DNA from 4 places in the Mesorhizobium sp. M0772 genome. Region 1 is predicted to be linked to each of the others. Evidence: predicted binding sites of a transcription regulator. Region 1 holds the regulator's gene; each other region holds the start of a gene.
What was found. Region 1 encodes PhoB, which activates phosphate uptake and scavenging genes when phosphate is short. Its sites were predicted from a motif close to TGTCATNNANCTGTCAT; they were not measured.
Positions count from the first base shown of each region.

Region 2: a site for PhoB is predicted at 2,588-2,604, ahead of NKI06_RS08480 (ceramide glucosyltransferase). Genes of this name have one in related genera too.
Region 3: a site for PhoB is predicted at 1,766-1,782, ahead of NKI06_RS17890 (DUF1045 domain-containing protein). Genes of this name have one in related genera too.
Region 4: a site for PhoB is predicted at 1,556-1,572, ahead of NKI06_RS01595 (PhoX family protein). Genes of this name have one in related genera too.

Region 1 covers NZ_JAMYPB010000042.1:364-4,783, forward strand. The annotation lists gene xylF (D-xylose ABC transporter substrate-binding protein) at 1-785, opposite strand, end outside; gene NKI06_RS23310 (ROK family protein) at 1,051-2,286, shown strand; gene phoB (phosphate regulon transcriptional regulator PhoB) at 2,317-3,006, opposite strand; gene phoU (phosphate signaling complex protein PhoU) at 3,023-3,727, opposite strand; gene pstB (phosphate ABC transporter ATP-binding protein PstB) at 3,768-4,420, opposite strand, start outside.
Region 2 covers NZ_JAMYPB010000009.1:48,388-52,807, forward strand. The annotation lists SAM riboswitch at 1-76, shown strand, start outside; gene NKI06_RS08475 (O-succinylhomoserine sulfhydrylase) at 134-1,324, shown strand; gene NKI06_RS08480 (ceramide glucosyltransferase) at 1,336-2,487, opposite strand; gene apaG (Co2+/Mg2+ efflux facilitator ApaG/CorD) at 2,710-3,102, shown strand; gene NKI06_RS08490 (Hsp33 family molecular chaperone) at 3,289-4,320, opposite strand.
Region 3 covers NZ_JAMYPB010000025.1:51,559-55,978, reverse strand. The annotation lists gene NKI06_RS17895 (alpha-D-ribose 1-methylphosphonate 5-triphosphate diphosphatase) at 1-982, opposite strand, end outside; gene NKI06_RS17890 (DUF1045 domain-containing protein) at 1,017-1,724, opposite strand; gene iolB (5-deoxy-glucuronate isomerase) at 1,879-2,691, opposite strand; gene NKI06_RS17880 (hypothetical protein) at 2,884-3,132, opposite strand; gene iolE (myo-inosose-2 dehydratase) at 3,142-4,059, opposite strand; gene iolD (3D-(3,5/4)-trihydroxycyclohexane-1,2-dione acylhydrolase (decyclizing)) at 4,201-4,420, opposite strand, start outside.
Region 4 covers NZ_JAMYPB010000002.1:30,162-34,581, forward strand. The annotation lists gene urtA (urea ABC transporter substrate-binding protein) at 1-801, opposite strand, end outside; gene NKI06_RS01590 (hypothetical protein) at 1,115-1,510, shown strand; gene NKI06_RS01595 (PhoX family protein) at 1,628-3,541, shown strand; gene NKI06_RS01600 (GMC family oxidoreductase) at 3,606-4,420, opposite strand, start outside.

The DNA of each region.
Region 1 (4,420 bases):
GACACCGTCTGCGTGCCGAGCGCGATGCGGTTCAGAGCGGCATGGTCGCCGTCCTGGCCCGAGACCGGAACCGTTCCGGCAAGGCCCTGCGCCGTCAGCGCGGCGACAACGCCGCCGGCGGTGCCGTCATTGGCCGCAACCACGGCATCGACCTTGTTGTCATTGGCGGTCAGGAACTGTTCCATGTTCTTCTGGGCATTGGCCGGCAGCCAGCCATCGGTATAGGCCTCGCCGACATTCTTGATCTTGCCCGAGTCGATGGCTTCCTTGAGCACTTCCATCGAGCCCGAGAACAGGAAATCGGCATTCGGATCCGAGCCCGAGCCCTTGATGAAGACATAGTTGCCTTCGGGCTTCGCCTTGAACACTTCGCGGGCCTGCATGCGGCCGACTTCCTTGTTGTCGAAGGTCAGGTAGAAGACGTCCTTGTTCTCGATCAGGCGGTCATAGCCGACGACCGGAATGCCTTCGTCCAGCGCCTTCTGCACCGCCGGGCCGACGGCCGAGGCGTCCTGCGCCAGGATGATCAGCGAGTTGGCGCCCTGCGAGATCAGGCTTTCGACGTCGGTCAGCTGCTTGCCGGGATTGGACTGCGCGTCGGCCGAAATGTACTTGTCGCCGGCAGCCTCGATCGCCGTTTTCATCGCCGCCTCGTCGGTCTTCCAGCGCTCTTCCTGGAAGTTCGACCACGACACGCCGATGACCTTGTCCTTCGCCTGCGCGACCGACATCAGCGCCAGCGACATGGCGACACCCGCCAGCATGGCGGCTGCAAATCTGTTCATTATAACCCTCCCTGCGCCGCCCACGGCGCGACAAAACCGGCCCGAAGGCCTGCACAAAGAGGCTCCATTTTTTCGAGCCTCGAAAAAATACTGGTTCAATGATAAGGCACTGTCAACATCGATTATGATGGATTCTGATGGCGTTGCCGAATTTTTTCGAGCTCCGCAATAAACAATGACAGGGCTGCCGGCGTCTGCCAATATTTGGCTGGTGCCGTCGAACGCCTTCACTATCATGAGGCGCGAGGAGGCCGGGAGGAAACAAATGTCGGTTGGGATCCGCCACGACGATCTGCGCCGTCGCAACCGTGCGATGGTGATTTCGGCCGTGCGCCGGGCCGGCCAGCCGTCGCGGACCGAGATTGCGGCGACCACCGGCCTCAGCCATTCGACGATATCGGCAATCTCGTCTGATCTAATTCAAGAAGGCATCCTGATTGAAGGCAAGCCTGGCGAGACCGGCTCGCTGAAACGCGGCCGGCCGCAGGTCGGCCTTGGCCTCAACCCGGAAGCGGCGGCGGTCATGACCGTGGTGCTGTCGCTGAACTTCCTCTCCGTCACCGTCATCGACTATGCCGGCCAGGTGGTCGCGGAAGAACAGCGCCGGCTCGACACGCTGACCATGCCGCGCGACGAGCTGATCGGCGAATGCGTAGCAATCGTCGGGCGGCGTCTCGCGGACCCGGACCTCGATGTCCAGAGCATCGCCCGCATTGCCATGGGCATCCAGGGCATCACCGATTCGCAGGCGCGGGCCATGCTGTGGTCGCCAATCACGCCACTGACCGACATTGCCTTCGCCGACATGTTGGAAGCGGAATTCGGCATTCCTGCCACCATGGAGAACGACTGCAATATGATGGCGGTGGCCCTGCAATGGCGCCAGCCCGAGCGCTACCGCGACAATTTCATCGCGATCCTCTTGTCGCACGGCATCGGCATGGGGCTGGTGCTGAAAGGCGAACTGTTCACCGGCACCCATTCCTCGGGCGGCGAGTTCGGCCACATGATCCACCGTCCGGGCGGCGCGCTCTGCCGCTGCGGGCGGCGCGGCTGCGTCGAGGCCTATGCCGGAAACTACGCCATCTGGCGCAGCGCCAAAATGATGAGCGAAGATGCCGAGCCGGTCGATATCGGCGACGCTGATATGCGCGCACTCGCCGCGCGCGCCCGCGAAACCGATGGCCCGGAGCGCGAAGCCTATCGCAAGGCCGGTGAGGCGCTCGGCTTCGGCCTCGGCAGCCTGTTTGCGCTGATCGACCCGGCGCCTGTCGCCATGGTTGGCGTCAGCGCCGCCGCCTTCGACCTGATCGAGCCGGCATTGCGCGAAGCGATCGCCCAGACCGCCGGCGGCCAGCACTCGAAGTCGATCTCCTTCGACACCGAGCCCAACGAGCTGCCGCTGATCCGCGAAGGCTGTGCCATGCGCGCGCTCGGCTTCGTCGATCAGGAGATTTTCGCGCCGGGCATTCAGGCCAAATCCGGCAAGCATGTCGCCTGAATGGCCGGCAACGGCGCGACGCGCAGCATCCTAGTCTTCCCTGATCGCGTAGCCGGCGCCGCGAATGGTACGGATGACATCCGGCATGCGGCCGTTGTTGACCGCTTTGCGTAAGCGCCCGACATGGACGTCGACGGTTCGCTCGTCGATATAGATCGTCTCGCCCCAGACATTGTCGAGCAGTTGGCTGCGCGAGAACACGCGGCCGGGATGGCGCATCATGAATTCGAGCAGCCGGAACTCGGTCGGTCCGAGCCTGATCTCGCTCTTCTTGCGGTAGACACGGTGCGACTCGCGGTCGAGCACGATGTCGCCGACCTTGAGCACGCTGGACAGCACTTCCGGCTTGGCCCGGCGCAGCAGCGCCTTCACGCGCGCCATGAACTCCGGCGTCGAGAATGGCTTGACCAGATAGTCGTCGGCACCGGTGGACAGGCCGCGCACGCGATCGCTTTCCTCACCGCGCGCGGTCAGCATGATGATCGGCAGCCGCTCGGTTTCGGGCCGCACTCTAAGCCGCCGGCAGAGCTCGATGCCGGAAACAGCGGGCACCATCCAGTCGAGCACCAGGAGATCGGGCACGTTTTCCTGCAGGCGGATCTCGGCCTCGTCGCCGCGTGTCACCACCTCGACCTGATAGCCTTCGGATTCGAGGTTGTAGCGGAGGAGCACGCCCAGCGGCTCCTCGTCCTCCACGACCATGATGCGTGGCGCGATCATAGGCAGTTCACCCTCATCAGGCCGGCGTGGCCATCGCCGTCTCGTCCTGCTTCGGACGATTGGCGGGCAATTGCTGGCCGGTCAGCACATAATACGCATTTTCGGCGATGTTGGTGACATGATCGCCGATGCGCTCAAGATTCTTGGCGCAGAACAAGAGATGCGTGCAGGCGGTGATGTTGCGAGGGTCTTCCATCATGTAGGTCAAAAGCTCACGAAACACGGACGTGTATTTGACGTCGATGCGCTCGTCGTCATTCCTGAGTTTTGCAAGAGCTGCCGCATCGGTGGCGGCATATTCCTCGACGACGCCTTGCACCTGGATCAGCACCAGTTGCGCCATGGCATCGATGGAGTGCGAGAAGTCGCGCGGCGTGACGCTCAAGCCCACGGTGCCGACGCGTTTGGCGATGTTCTTGGCGAGATCGCCGATGCGCTCGAGGTCGCCCGCCATGCGGATCGAGCCGACCACGGCGCGCAGATCGTTGGCCATCGGCTGGCGCTTGGCGATCAGCGTGATGGCGCGGTCGTCCAGTTCGCGCTGGCGCGCATCCATGATGGCGTCGTCGGAAACGACACGCTGTGCCAGCGCATTGTCCGAATTGAGCAGCGCCCTGGTCGAGCCGCTGACCATCGAGCCTGCCAGATCGCCCATGTCGCGGATCAGCTTGCTGATCTGCCCGAGCTCTTCATCGAAGGAGGCGACGGTATGTTCACCCATGATCTTGGTCCTCGTGCCTGAAAATTCACCCGCCGGAGGCTCAGCCGAAGCGGCCGGTAATGTAATCCTGGGTGCGCTTGTCGTCGGGGTTGGTGAACATCTTGTCGGTTGCGCCCTCCTCGACGAGATAGCCGAGATGGAACATCGCCGTGCGCTGCGACACGCGCGCCGCCTGCTGCATCGAGTGGGTGACGATGACGATCGTGTAGTTCTGGCGCAGTTCGTCGATCAACTCCTCGACACGGGCGGTGGCGATCGGATCAAGCGCCGAGCAGGGCTCATCCATCAGGATCACCTCCGGCGACACGGCGATGGCGCGCGCGATGCACAGGCGCTGCTGCTGGCCGCCGGACAGGCCGGTGCCGGGCTCCTGCAGGCGGTCCTTGACCTCGTTCCAGATCGCCGCCTTCTTCAGGCTCTGCTCGACGATCTGGTCCATGTCGGACTTGCGCTTGGCCAGCCCATGGATGCGCGGGCCGTAGGCGACGTTCTCGTAGATCGACTTCGGGAACGGATTGGGTTTCTGGAACACCATGCCGACGCGTGCGCGCAGTTCGACGACATCGATGTTCTTGTCGTAGATGTCGTCTTCATCGAGCGTGATCTTGCCGGTCACCCGCGCCGAATCGATGGTGTCGTTCATGCGGTTGAGGCAGCGCAGGAAGGTCGACTTGCCGCAGCCGGACGGGCCGA
Region 2 (4,420 bases), on a different contig from region 1:
GTTATCCCGTGGTGATTTGGCCGGTCGGCTTGCAGCCACGTTAAACAAGTCGCTAAAGGACCGTCGGGCCGCAAGGCCATATGGACCGGTTGCGACTTTCGCGGCCGGTTTTTTTGTGTCTGGAACAAAAGCGATGAGCACCAAGAAGCGTAACTGGAAACCTCAGACCGCACTCGTGCACGGGGGAACGCTGCGTTCCCAGTTCGGCGAGACGTCGGAAGCGATGTACCTCACCCAAGGCTATGTCTACGAGACGGCGCAGGCTGCCGAGGCCCGTTTCAAGGGCGAGGAGCCGGGCTTCATCTATTCGCGCTATGCCAACCCTACTGTCGACATGTTCGAAAAGCGCATGTGCGCGCTGGAGGGTGCCGAAGATGCGCGCGCCACGGCGTCCGGCATGGCGGCGGTGTCGGCAGCGCTCCTGTGCAGCGCCAAAGCCGGCGACCATATCGTTGCGGCGCGCGCGCTGTTCGGCTCCTGCCGCTGGGTGGTGGAGACGCTGGCGCCGAAATACGGCATCGAGGCAACGCTGGTCGACGGCACCGACATCGCCAACTGGGAAAAGGCGGTGCGGCCGAACACGAAACTGTTCTTCCTGGAAAGCCCGACCAATCCGACGCTGGAAGTGGTCGACATCGCAGCGGTGGCGGCGCTCGCCACCTCGATCGGCGCCAGGCTGATCGTCGACAATGTCTTTGCCACGCCCTTGCAGCAGAAGCCCTTGCAGCTCGGCGCCCATATCGTCGTCTACTCCGCGACCAAGCACATTGACGGCCAGGGACGCTGTCTCGGCGGCATCATCCTGTCCGACAAGAAATGGATCGACGAGAATTTGCACGACTATTTCCGCCACACCGGCCCGAGCCTGTCGCCGTTCAACGCCTGGACGCTGCTCAAGGGCCTGGAGACGCTGCCGGTTCGGGTGCGCCAGCAGACGGAAAGCGCGGCCAAGATCGCGGATTTCCTGGCAGGACGGCCGGAAATCGCCCGCGTCATCTATCCCGGCCGCGCCGACCACCCGCAGGCCGACATCGTCAAGAAGCAGATGACGGGCGGATCGACGCTGATCTGCCTCGACGTGAAGGGCGGCAAGCAGGCGGCCTTCGCCTTGCAGAACGCGCTCGACATCGTGCTGATCTCCAACAATCTCGGCGACGCCAAGAGCCTGATCACCCATCCGGCGACCACCACGCACAAGAACCTCAGCGACGAAGCTCGCGCCGAGCTTGGCATCGGGCCGGGAACGCTCAGGCTGTCGGTCGGTCTTGAGGATACGGACGATCTGCTGGAGGACGTTGCGCAGGCGCTGAAGGCAGCCGGGTAGGCCGCGAGGCGTCACGCTCCCGACGAAGCCTCTTCCAGCTCGGCTGCCTTGGTGCCGATGATCATGGTGTTGCCGCGCCAATCGACGGCGCCGCTCAGCCAGCCGCGCGCCCATATGGCGGGAAGCATCATGTCGCGGACCATCATCGCCGGGACCATGCGCAGCGACAGATGCCAGCCCTTGGCCGCGGCCAGCGCGCATTCGGGAATGTAGGCCGCCGTCAGCACGGCCAACACCGTGGCCGGCAGGCTGATGCCGGCACTTGCTGCCGCCACCAGCGCCAACGCCAACGGCACGGCGACGCCGGTCAGGATCTCGGGTGCGAAAAACAGCGGGAAAGTGACGCGGCGCAACCGCGCCCAGCGCGCCTGACGCGACCAGATGTCGGCAAGTCGGCGCTGCCCCAGTGGTTGCTCGAAAGGCGAGGCAACGAGATTGACGCGCAGGCCCAGTCCGTTGACCAGCTTGGTTGCAGCAGCATCCTCGGCGATCTCGGCGGCCAGCGCGCGGATACCGCCATTGGTATCGAGCATCGGCTTGTTCCACAGCATGCTCTTGCCCTGGGCAAAGCCGAGGCCAAGCGCCTCGCCGGCATATTGCCAGCGCGCCTGCAGCGTGTTGAGGAACGCGCATTCGACCTCGGCCCAGAAGCCTTCCGGCCGCGAGCCGATCGGCGTCGAGCAGATAAGCCCGGTATTGGTCCGCCAGGCCGCCATCAGGTGCTGGACGTAATCCCTAGGCATCAGCACGTTGGAATCCGCCAGAATAACCCAATGATTGCGCGCCGCTTCCCAGCCCTTGACGCAGTTGTTGAGCTTCGGGTTGCTGCTGACGCGGTCGTCGCCGATCAGCAGCCGGGCCGGCACGTTGGGAAACAGGACGATCGCCCTGTTTATCAGTTTGACGACGGGATCGTCGGCGTGAGCGACGCAGAAGATCAGTTCGTAGCGCGGCCAGTCGAGCGAGAAGGCTCGCTGCAGCGTCTCTTGTGTGAACGGCTCCACGCCGCGCGACGGCACGACGATCGAGACCGGTGGCTGCTCGTCGGACGGCGGAGGGATAAGGCGACGCGCTTGCAGTTTCGACGAAGCAAGCAGGATGCTGGCGAGATTGGAAAGAAGCAAAGCGGAGGAAGCGAAGGCGGCTGTGAGAGCTGGTTCCATCGAGATCTGGTCACTCCGGAAAGGCCGCTCGCGGCTGCTTTGTCAGTCGACAGATGGGCCTTGAGTCGCCGGCAAGGTTTGCGCACACCAACACTGTCATGTGTCACTTAAATGACATTGTTTGTCGGCACCTCCGCTTTGAGGCTGGCAGGACATGCCGTTGTGCGCGTATCAAACCGCATAGCGCGACAAATGTTCCTTGCCGCGCAACCGGAGCAGCCCATGTATCGCGCCGTCACGCGCAACATCGAAGTGCAGGTCAGACCGTTCTACCTGGAGGACCGCTCGGACCCGGCGGAGAACCGTTATGTCTGGGGCTACCAGGTGACGATCGACAACCAGTCCGACGATTTCGTGCAGCTTATGTCGCGTTACTGGCACATCACCGACGGCAGCGGCCGGATCGAGGAAGTGCGCGGCGCCGGCGTGGTCGGCGACCAGCCTGAGCTCAATCCCGGCGACAGCTATCAATACACGTCAGGCTGCCCGCTCTCGACGCCCTCCGGCTTCATGGTCGGCCACTACACCATGCGCAACAAAAAGGGCGAGACGTTCGACGTCGATATTCCCGCGTTTTCGCTGGATCTGCCGGGGACGCGGCGGACGGTGAATTAAGGGTTTTCTCCCCATCTCTATACGGGGAGAAATGCCCGGCAGTGCAATGAGGGGCGCCGCCGGACTCATGAGGTTATCTTCCACGCACATGACGTAGGCTATGCGCGGCCATTCACCAAAGTTCGCGCTGCCCCTCATCCGCCCTTCGGGCACCTTCTCCCCGTGAACGGGGAGAAGGAAGAGATGCTACTGAGCTGCAAACTCCGCCGGGTCGAAGTCGTACTGCTTCGAGCAGAACTCGCAGGCGACGTGGATGCCGCCATCTTCGGTGCTGTCCTTGATCTCCTGCGCGGAAAACCCCTTGAGGATGCCGCGTATCTTGTCCCTTGAGCAGGAACATTGGTCGGCGACCGGCACGCCGCCGAAGACGCGCACGCCATGTTCGTGGAACAGCCTGTAGAGCAGCCGCTCGGCGCCGATGGTCGGGTCGATCAGCTCGGTCGGCTCGATGGTGCCGAGCAGCGCCACCAGCTCGCGCCACGAATTGTCGGCCGGCTCCTGCGTCACGTCACGCGGATCGCCGTCGCCGCCCGAAATGTCGGGCACGCGCATGCGCTCGGGTGACTGCGGCAGGAACTGCGCCAGGATACCGCCGGCGCGCCACTGCTCGCGCGCACCGCCGGGGCCGGGCGTCAGCAGCTTGGCCACCGACAGCCGGAGGTCGGTCGGGATCTGCTCCGACTGGCGGAAATAGGTGCGCGCGGCGTCTTCCAGCGTCTCGCCGTCGAGCTGGACGATGCCCTGATAGCGCTGCGTGTGCGCGCCTTGGTCGATGGTCAGCGCCAAAACGCCGCTGCCCAGCAGCGTCTGCTGCGAGGTCTGGCCTGCGGCCACCAGGGCCTCCAGCCGGTCGGCATCGAAGCGCGCATAGGCGCGCAATGCCGAGGGCGTGGAGAAATCCGCGACCAGCATGTCGACAGGCCCGTCGGTGCGGGTCTGCAGGATGAACTTGCCTTCGAATTTGAGCGAGGTGCCGAGCAGCACCGTCAGCACACAGGCTTCCGCGAGCAGGCGGGCGACCGGCTCGGGATAGTCGTGACGGTTGAGGATGGCGTCGAGCATCGGCCCGAGTTGCACGGTGCGGCCGCGCACGTCGAGCGGGCCGACCTCGAAGGGTACGACATGATCGTCGCCGGCATAGCCGAACTCGCCGAGTTTGGGGTGATGTTCAGTCACTTGATGCGTTTCCAACATGACAAAGCTCCAGGGCGCGGCCATGCGGCCCGGAGGGGTGCATGCGTCCAAACGCGCTTGATTTGCGTGATGCGGCGCAAATAGGCATCACGCCGCCCCGGATCAAGCGCTTGGAGATCAAGCG
Region 3 (4,420 bases), on a different contig from region 1:
TGCCCTCGACGACGTCGCCGAGGAAGAAGGCCGACTGGATCAGGCTGAAGGGAATGTAGTCGGACGACAATATGTCGAGCAGGCCGTCGCCGGCCAGCGTGCGGGCCGAGACGTTGCCCGAATGCGAGGAGCCGCGCATGACGTTGGGCGCGCCCATCAGCACGCCGAGCCCGGCATCCTTCGAGGCCTTGGCGGCTTCCAGCGTGGTCGGGAATTCCGCGACGCGCACGCCCTGCTCGATCGCTTCGTCGACATGGCCCGATGTGGCGTCGTCATGGCTCGCCAGCACAATGCCCCACTCGTTGCAGGCGGCTGATATCGCCACCCGGTTCGGTCCCGAATTCTTCGCTGATTCCGACATCCGCTTTTCGCAGAACAATTGGAAGTCGCGATCGGTCAGCTTCAGCTTGCGCTGGTAGTAATAGGCGTAGGTCTCGAGATTGACGAACTGGCGCTGTCCCGGCGCATGGTCCATCAGCGAGGCCAGTTTGACCCGCTCGTCGCCATCGAAATTGGCGAAAGCCCGCAAGCAATCCGGCGCCGAGACCTCGCAGCGCAGGTGCAAGAAATGGTCGGCCCGCAACCGGTCTTTCGCGACGCTGTCCTCGATCGCGCCGGCGAGCTTGCGGATGTCGTCGGAGGTAATATCCGCGTCCTCGTCCATGCCGACACGCAAAGCGTCGAGGACGGTGGTGATGCCGGCGGTGGCCACCTGCGCGTCATGGGCAAGGACGGCGGCGATCGGGTTCCAGCGCACTTTCGGGCGCGGCGCATAGTGGCCTTCGAGATGGTCAGTGTGCAGCTCGACCAGGCCGGGAATGATGTAGTCGCCGCCCATGTCCTCGCCGCCCATGCTCCCGCCGGTGTGGCCGGTGCCGGCGTCGACGCCGGAGATAAAACCGTCGCGCAGCACGAGCGACCCTTCGACGATCTCGTCGGCAAGCACGATGCGGGCGTTGTGGAGAACAGTTTCGGCGGTCATTCAGGCAGTCCTTGCTTACTCGGACGAATTGCGGTCAGGCGGTTTTTCGGGCAGCGCGGCGGCCGAGCGCATGATGCGAAAGCACCATGAACGGAGCGCCCGGTTCGGTTTCGACGAACAGCGTCAGCGCATCCACCAGCACCGGCTGCTGCAGCACATCGGCGAACAGGCTGTCGATTGCCGCGCGCAGACGTTGGCTTTCCTGCGGCCCGGCCCGGCCGGACAGTGTCATGTGGAAGCGAAAGGTCTCGAACACGTAGGGGTAGCCCCACTGACAGAGATTGCGGAACTCGGCGGGTTTCAGCGAATCCGGGCTGCGCCGCGCGCTCTCGGCCTCGGTGAGCGGCGCGCGAAAACGGTCGAAGCTAAGCACGACATCATCGGCGAAACGGTTGAGCGGCGGCAGCGGGCCTTCCGGCAGCAAAGCGAAGAAACCATCGATCTGGCTGACGACCAGGCGCGGGATGGTGACCGTCGGCGTTGCTTCGGCAAAGGCGTCCAGCGCCGCGCGCAACGAGCTTTCGGTTTCGTTGGCGGCCAACCGGAAGGGCGCTTTCAGCGTCGCATGAAAACCGTAGCGCCGCGCCGATGCGGTGTGAAAGGCGACTTCGGCCGCCGACAGCTCGCCCACCGCCTCGACCGGCCTGGTGGCGGCGCCAAAGGGGTCGCGGCCCAGCCAGTTGGCGGCGAGCCGCGCCAGCGGCTCGTCCTGCCTCGGGGTGAAATAGATGGCGTAGCGCATCGAAAAAAATCCTCGTCAGCCCGCTGCCATAGGTGATTTCCATGACGGATTGACGAAGCTTATGCGGGTTTTCGAAGGCAAATCGACCCCGCAGGTCCTTAGCCGACGATTTTTTCCTGCTGGACCAACAGCTTCCGCCGCAAGCGAAGGCCGATCAGGCCTTCATCAGCCATTCGTGCTCGAGCGCGTTGTGGAACTTCCATGTCCGCTTCGGCCCGGCCATGACGTTAAGGTAATAGAGGTCGTAGCCGTGGCAGGCGGCGCAGGGGTGATAGCCCTTGGGCACCAGCACAACATCGCCGTCCTCGATCGCCATGGCTTCGTCCAGTTCGCGGGCGCCGGTCTTGTCGGCGTCGGTGTAGACGCGCTGGAAGGCAAAACCCTGCGGCGGGTTGAGGCGGTGGTAGTAGGTTTCCTCAAGATAGGATTCGGCCGGCAGATTGTCCTGGTCGTGCTTGTGCGGCGGGTAGCTCGATGTGTGGCCGCCGGGCGTGATGACCTCGACCACCAGCAGCGAGTCGGCCGGCTTACCCTCGGGCAATATGTTGGTGACGTAGCGCGTGTTGGTGCCTTTGCCCCGAGTCTCCTGGCCGAGGTCGTCGGGTGCGATGACGCGAACGGGCAAGCCGCCGCCAAGGCCCGGCGCCGAGCAGACCGCGAGCTCGAGATCGGTGTCGGCGGTGACCGACCAATCCGACCCCTCCGGAATATAGACCGACCACGGCTTGCCCTCGAAGGGCGACATGCGCTCGCCGAGCAGGCCGAGTTCCTGGCCGCCGGCCCTTGCCGTGCCCTTGCCGGTGACGAACACCAGGCAGACTTCGCGATCCCGCGTCTTGCCGGATGCGGTCGCGCCCGGCTTCAGCCGGTGCAGGTCGAAGCCGACATAGGTCCATCCGGCGCTTTTGGGCGTGACATGGGCGACGCGGCCATGGCCCTTGTCGGCTTTGACGAGCAGTTTCGACATGTTTTGTCTCTCCTATCGCATGTCTTCGAGGTCGGCCTCTCAACTTCGTCATCCTAGGGCGAAGCAGGAGCGAAGCTCCGTCGCGAAGACCCTAGGATGACGAAGCGAGGGACGTTCCGGCCAATCATCGACGTAGGCGATACGCCAGGTGTCCAGTGTCCGACCCGCAAGCCCTTCCGAGCCACGGCCGCTTCATTCCTTCGGTCCGGCGTCCGCCTTCGCTTCGCCGGTCTTCGGTCGATCAGGCGCAGCCTTGCTCTCCTCCACCGGCTTGTAAAGATAGAAGAACTGCCAGACGGCGTAGGCGGCAAAGCCGAGCGCAATGATGCCCCAGAATGGGGTGCCGGAGGCGAATTCTATTCCGGCCCAGATCACGCAGACGGCGACGACGGCAACGCGCCGCCACAGCGGCCGGAAGAACGGGTGCTCGTAATCCTTCATCGGATCGCCTCAGGCATTGGGAAAACCCTGCGTTTCCACCGTGTAGCCGGCCGCCGTCATCACCCGCATCAATTCCTTGTGGCCGACCTGCGCCATCTTGAGCGGCGGGTTCTTCTTCGGGTCCTGCTCGGCCTCGACGACGAACCAGCCTTCATAGCCATGGTCGGCGAAGCGCTGCACGATGGCGCCGAAATCGAGCGAACCGTCGCCAGGCACCGTGAAGGCACCGAGCGCCACGGCCTCGAGAAAGGACTGTTTCGTGCGGTCGAGCCCGTCGATCACGCCCATGCGCACATCCTTCACATGGACATGGCTGATCCGCTTGTGGTGGTTGTCGATGGCGCGCAGCACGTCGCCGCCGGCAAAGGCGAGATGCCCTGCATCGAGCAGCAACGGAATGCCTTCGCCGGAATGGCGCATGAAGGCATCGAGCTCCGGCTCAGTCTCGACCACTGCCGCCATGTGATGGTGATAGGACAGCGGCATGCCTTGCTCGGCGCACCATTCGCCGAATTCGGTGAGGCGCCTGGCATAGGCCCTCATCTCGTCGTTCGACAATTTCGGCTTGGTGGCGAGAGGCCTGGAGCGATCGCCCTGGATCGAGCGGCCGACCTCGCCATAGACGATGCAAGGCGCATTCACCGCCTTGAACAGGTCGATCATCGGCTGGATGCGATCCTTGTTCTTGCCCATGTCCTCATCAACCAGGGTGCCGGAGAACCAGCCGCCGCACAGCGTCACGTCGGCCTTTTTCAGGATCGGCAGCATGATTTCGGGGTCGTTTGGAAAACGCCGGCCCATTTCCATTCCGGTGAAACCTGCCGAGCGCGACTGGCGCAGGCACTCTTCCAGCGAGACGTCGTCGCTGAGTTCGGCAAGATCGTCGTTCCACCACGCAATGGGGGACATGCCCAGTTTGGCTTTCAAGTTTTAGCTCCGGTTTTTTGTTCACCCTCCCCCTTGTGGGGAGGGTCGCTGCGAAGCAGCGGGGTGGGGTGCGGCGCCAGACCCCCACCGGACCTTCGGTCCGACCTCCACAAGGGGAGGTAGGGGGCGGGTGCATGTACATCAATCGCCGATTGTCTGCATCTGCCGCTTTTCGTCATAGGCCTTGCGGGCTGCGTTGACCTGCGGCCGTGCGGAGACTTCCGGCACCGCGACATCCCACCAATGGCCGCCGGCATCGGTGGAAATCAGCGGGTCGGTGTCGATGACCAGCACGGTGGTGCGGTCGTTGGTTTTCGACTTTTGCAGCGCGGTCTCCAGGCCGGTGATCGACGGCACGTTC
Region 4 (4,420 bases), on a different contig from region 1:
GACCGAAAAGGCCATGACCGGGATGTCCTCGGCCTTGATGCCCTGGTTGCCGAGTTCCTTGTAGAACGGAACGTTGGCGTCGCCATTGACGGTCGAGACGACGGCGGTCTTCTTGCCGGCCGAGCCGAATTTCTTGATTGCGGAGACTTCGGTCTGCCAGTCGGAGAAGCCGAACGGCGTGTAGTTGACCATGATGTCTTCGGCGGCGACGCCCTTGGCCTTCAGATAGGCCTCGAGGATTTTGTTGGTGGTTCGGGGATAGACGTAGTCGGTGCCTTCCAGCACCCAGCGCTTCACCGAGCCACCGTCCTCGCTCATGAGATAATCGACGGCAGGAATCGCCTGCTGGTTCGGGGCGGCGCCGGTGTAGAACACGTTGCGCTCGCTTTCCTCGCCCTCATACTGGACGGGGTAGAACAGGATGTTGTCGAGTTCCGAGAACACCGGCAGCACCGATTTGCGCGACACCGAGGTCCAGCAGCCGAACACGGCGGCGACCTTGTCCTTCGAGATCAGCTCGCGCGCCTTTTCGGCGAAGAGCGGCCAGTTGGAGGCCGGATCGACAACGACCGCCTCGAGCTTCTTGCCGAGCAGACCGCCCTTGGCATTCTGCTCTTCGATGAGCATCAGCATGGCGTCTTTCAGCGTCGTCTCCGAAATCGCCATGGTCCCCGACAGCGAATGCAGAATGCCGACCTTGATCGTATCTTCGGCGGCCTTGGCCGGAGACGACATCGACAGGCCGGCGGCGAACACGCCGGCCGAAAACATTTTTGTTATTGTGGAGAAATTACCCCTCATACCGAAGACTCCCAAGCTGTTTGATTGCACCGCGACAATGCAAAGCAACTGCCGTGCCAAACGCGAAGGCGCCGCTCACGAAGATGGAATAGCCGAGCGTTTTCAGCCGGTTGGTATATTGGCCTGGAGAAAAACAAAGGCAGCCGGTAAAAATTGATTGAGGCAAATTTGCGCAGCGCACACGACTTTTGCCTAATTTTCGCCCAAATAGGATAAATGCCTAGTTTTTGATCTCCGGCCGTGGGTTCCGGGCGAACAATGTTGCGGCACCGCGCAAAAATAGGGCAAGCTCGCCCTTCAAAAGAGAGACGTCATGACATCTCGCATCTCACGGATTTCCGGCATCCTGCTGCTGATGGCAACGAGCGGCGCCGCGCGCGCCGATTTCAGCGAGGGCAAACTTCCGGACGGCACCTATCATTGCGAGGTCTATTTGCTCGGCGCCTTCCTCAACCTCGGCGACATCACTATCAAGGGCAATGTCTATACCGGCCCGGTGACGTTCGGAACGGCGCTGCAAGGCTACAACTATCAGATGAACGCCAATGGCGAGATCACCTGGCTCGGGCCGCTGGGCGGCTATACCACCGGTGGCAACTCCGTCTCCATGACACAGGCAACACTGGACGGCGAGACCGCCCCGTCATTCGACGTCATTCTGAAGCAGCCCGACGGCGCCTTCACCGCCTCGACCTGCACCAAGGGCTGAGCGATGCGTAGTGCCGCGCCCAGTTGCGGCAAAACCTTCCTCTTATGTCATGTGAATGTTGCCTAAGCAGACTAGGGCAACGGTGCGCCGTAACATCCACCCTGAGAGGCAGACACCATGGCCAATGCACCGTCTTCATCCTCCCCCGTCATCCGCGAAATCATTGCCGAGCGCGTCTCGCGCCGGTCTCTTTTGAAAGGCAGCCTCGCCTCCGGCGCGCTGATTGCCGGCGGCAGCTTTGTCGGCTCCTTGTTTGCCGGCGAAACGCATGCCGCCACAGCGCAGTCGACGCTCGGCTTTCCCGAGCTGAAACGGGTCTACGGCAAGACCCATGCCGCCGCCGAAGGCTATGAGACGACCATCGTCGCGCGCTGGGGCGATCCGCTTGCAGCTGGCCTCGCCGAATTCGACGGCAACAAGGTCGCGGCGGAGGAACAGGAAAAGCGCTTCGGCTACAATTGCGACTACATCGCCTTCATGCCGCTGCCGAAGGGCACGGTGAATTCTGATCATGGCCTGCTCTGCGTCAACAACGAATACATCTCGCCCAATGTGATGTTTCCGGGGATGACCGAGGGCGATGCCGGCAAGACGATGACCAGGGAACAGGTCGATCTCGGCATGGCCGCGATGGGCCATTCGATCGTCGAGGTGCAATTGAAGGACGGCAAGTGGGAAACCGTGGCCGACAGTCCGCTGAACCGCCGCATCACCGCCAACACCGAAATGACCGTTTCCGGACCGGTTGCCGGCCATGCGCTGATGAAGACCTCGGCCGACGCGACTGGCACCAAAGTGCTCGGCACCAGCTACAACTGCAGCGGCGGTTTCACCCCGTGGGGTACGGTGCTGACCTGCGAGGAAGGCGTGTCCGACATTTTCGGCGGCGACCCGAAAAGGGCGCCGACCGCCGACCTGCTTGACCGTTACGGCTTCGACGGCTCCGACATCTATGGCCGCGGCCGCTTCCATGACCGCTTCAACCTCGACAAGGAACCGAACGAGGCCAACCGCTTCGACTGGGTGGTCGAGATCGACCCTTACGATCCTCAGTCCAGGCCGGTGAAGCGCACGGCACTTGGCCGCATGTCGCATGAGGCCTCGACCGTGGTCCTCAACAAGGACGGCCGCGTTGTCGTCTATATGGGTGACGACGACTATTTCGAATATATGTACCGCTTCGTCTCGGCCAAGGCCTATGACAAGGCCAACCCGGCCTCCGGCGCCGATCTGCTCGACGATGGCGTGCTGTCGGTCGCCCGCTTCGATGCCGATGGCTCGATGACGTGGCTGCCGTTGGTGCACGGCCAGGGCAAGCTTACCGTCGAGAACGGTTTTGCCGACCAGGCCGAGGTGCTGTTGAAGACGCGGTTTGCGGCAGATGCGCTCGGCGCCACGCCGATGGACCGGCCCGAGGACATCGAGACCAATCCGGTGACCGGCCGCGTCTATGCGGTGATGACCAAGAACAAGAAGCGCGACCAGTCAAAGGTCAATCCGGCCAACACGCGGCCGGAAAATCTCTGGGGCCATATTGTCGAACTGATCCCGCCCGGCGGCCGCGGCGCGGACGCCGACCACACGGCCGAAAACTATGCCTGGGACCTGTTCGTGCTCTGCGGCAATCCCAGGGATGCCAAGGTCGGCGCCACCTTCCATCCGGATACGTCGGACAATGGCTGGTTCGTCTGCCCCGACAACATCACCTTCGATCCGGCCGGGCGGCTGTGGGTGGCGACGGACGGCGCCAATGATTTCGACCTGCCGGACGGCGTCTATGGCGTCGATACCGAAGGTGCGGCGCGCGGCCTGCCGAAGCTGCTGTTCACCTGCCCGCATGGCGCCGAAGCGACCGGCCCATGCTTCACGCCGGACGGCACGACTTTGTTCCTGTCGGTGCAGCACCCTGCGGAAGATGCAGAGACGCTCGACAAGGCGCAGACGCTGTGGCCCGACTTCAGGGATGGCCAGCTGCCGCGACCGTCCGTCGTCGCCATCCGCCGCAAGGACGGACAGCCGGTCGGCGCATAGTGAGTCCTAGGGAAAAGGGCGGAACGCGCCATGCGCGTTCCGCGTAGCGATCCGGGAGGACGGCTCAGATCGTCTTGGCCGACATTTGCGAAGCGATGTATTCGGCCTGGCGGATAGCCAGCGACACAATCGTCAGCGTCGGATTTTCAGCCGCACCGGTCGTGAACTGGCTGCCGTCCGACACGAACAGGTTCTTGATGTCGTGCGCCTGGCCGTGCTTGTTGACGACGCCGTCTTCCGCCTTTTCGCTCATCCGGTTTGTGCCGAGATTGTGGGTTGAGGGATAGGGCGGCGTCGGGAAGGAGCGCGTCGCGCCGACCGCATCGTAAAGCGCTGTGGCCTGCTTGTAGGCATGATTGCGCATCGCCGTGTCGTTGGGATGATCATCGAAATGCACGTCGGCGATCGGCATGCCGTGCGCGTCCTTCTCGTCCTTGTGCAGCGTGACGCGGTTTTCCGCGCGCGGCATGTCCTCGCCGACGATCCACAGGCCAGCCATGTGATCATAGTGGTCGAGCGCGGTGGTGAATGAACGGCCCCAGCCGCCGGGATTGAGGAAGGCGGCCATGAAGGGCAAGCCGAGCGACAGCGTCTCGAATTCAAAGCCGCCGACAAAGCCGCGTGAGGGATCGTGCCGCGCCTCGTCGCGGATAATGCCGGCCATGGTGGTGCCGCGATACATATGCACCGGTTGGTCGAAAATGGCGTAGACCGAACCGGTGGTGTGGCGCATGTAGTTCTTGCCGACCTGCCCCGACGAATTGGCAAGCCCTTGCGGAAACTTCGCTGACTCGGAGTTCAGCAGCAGGCGCGGGCTTTCGATCGAGTTGCCGGCGACGGCGACAATGCGGGCCTTCTGCTCCTGCAGATTGCCGTCCT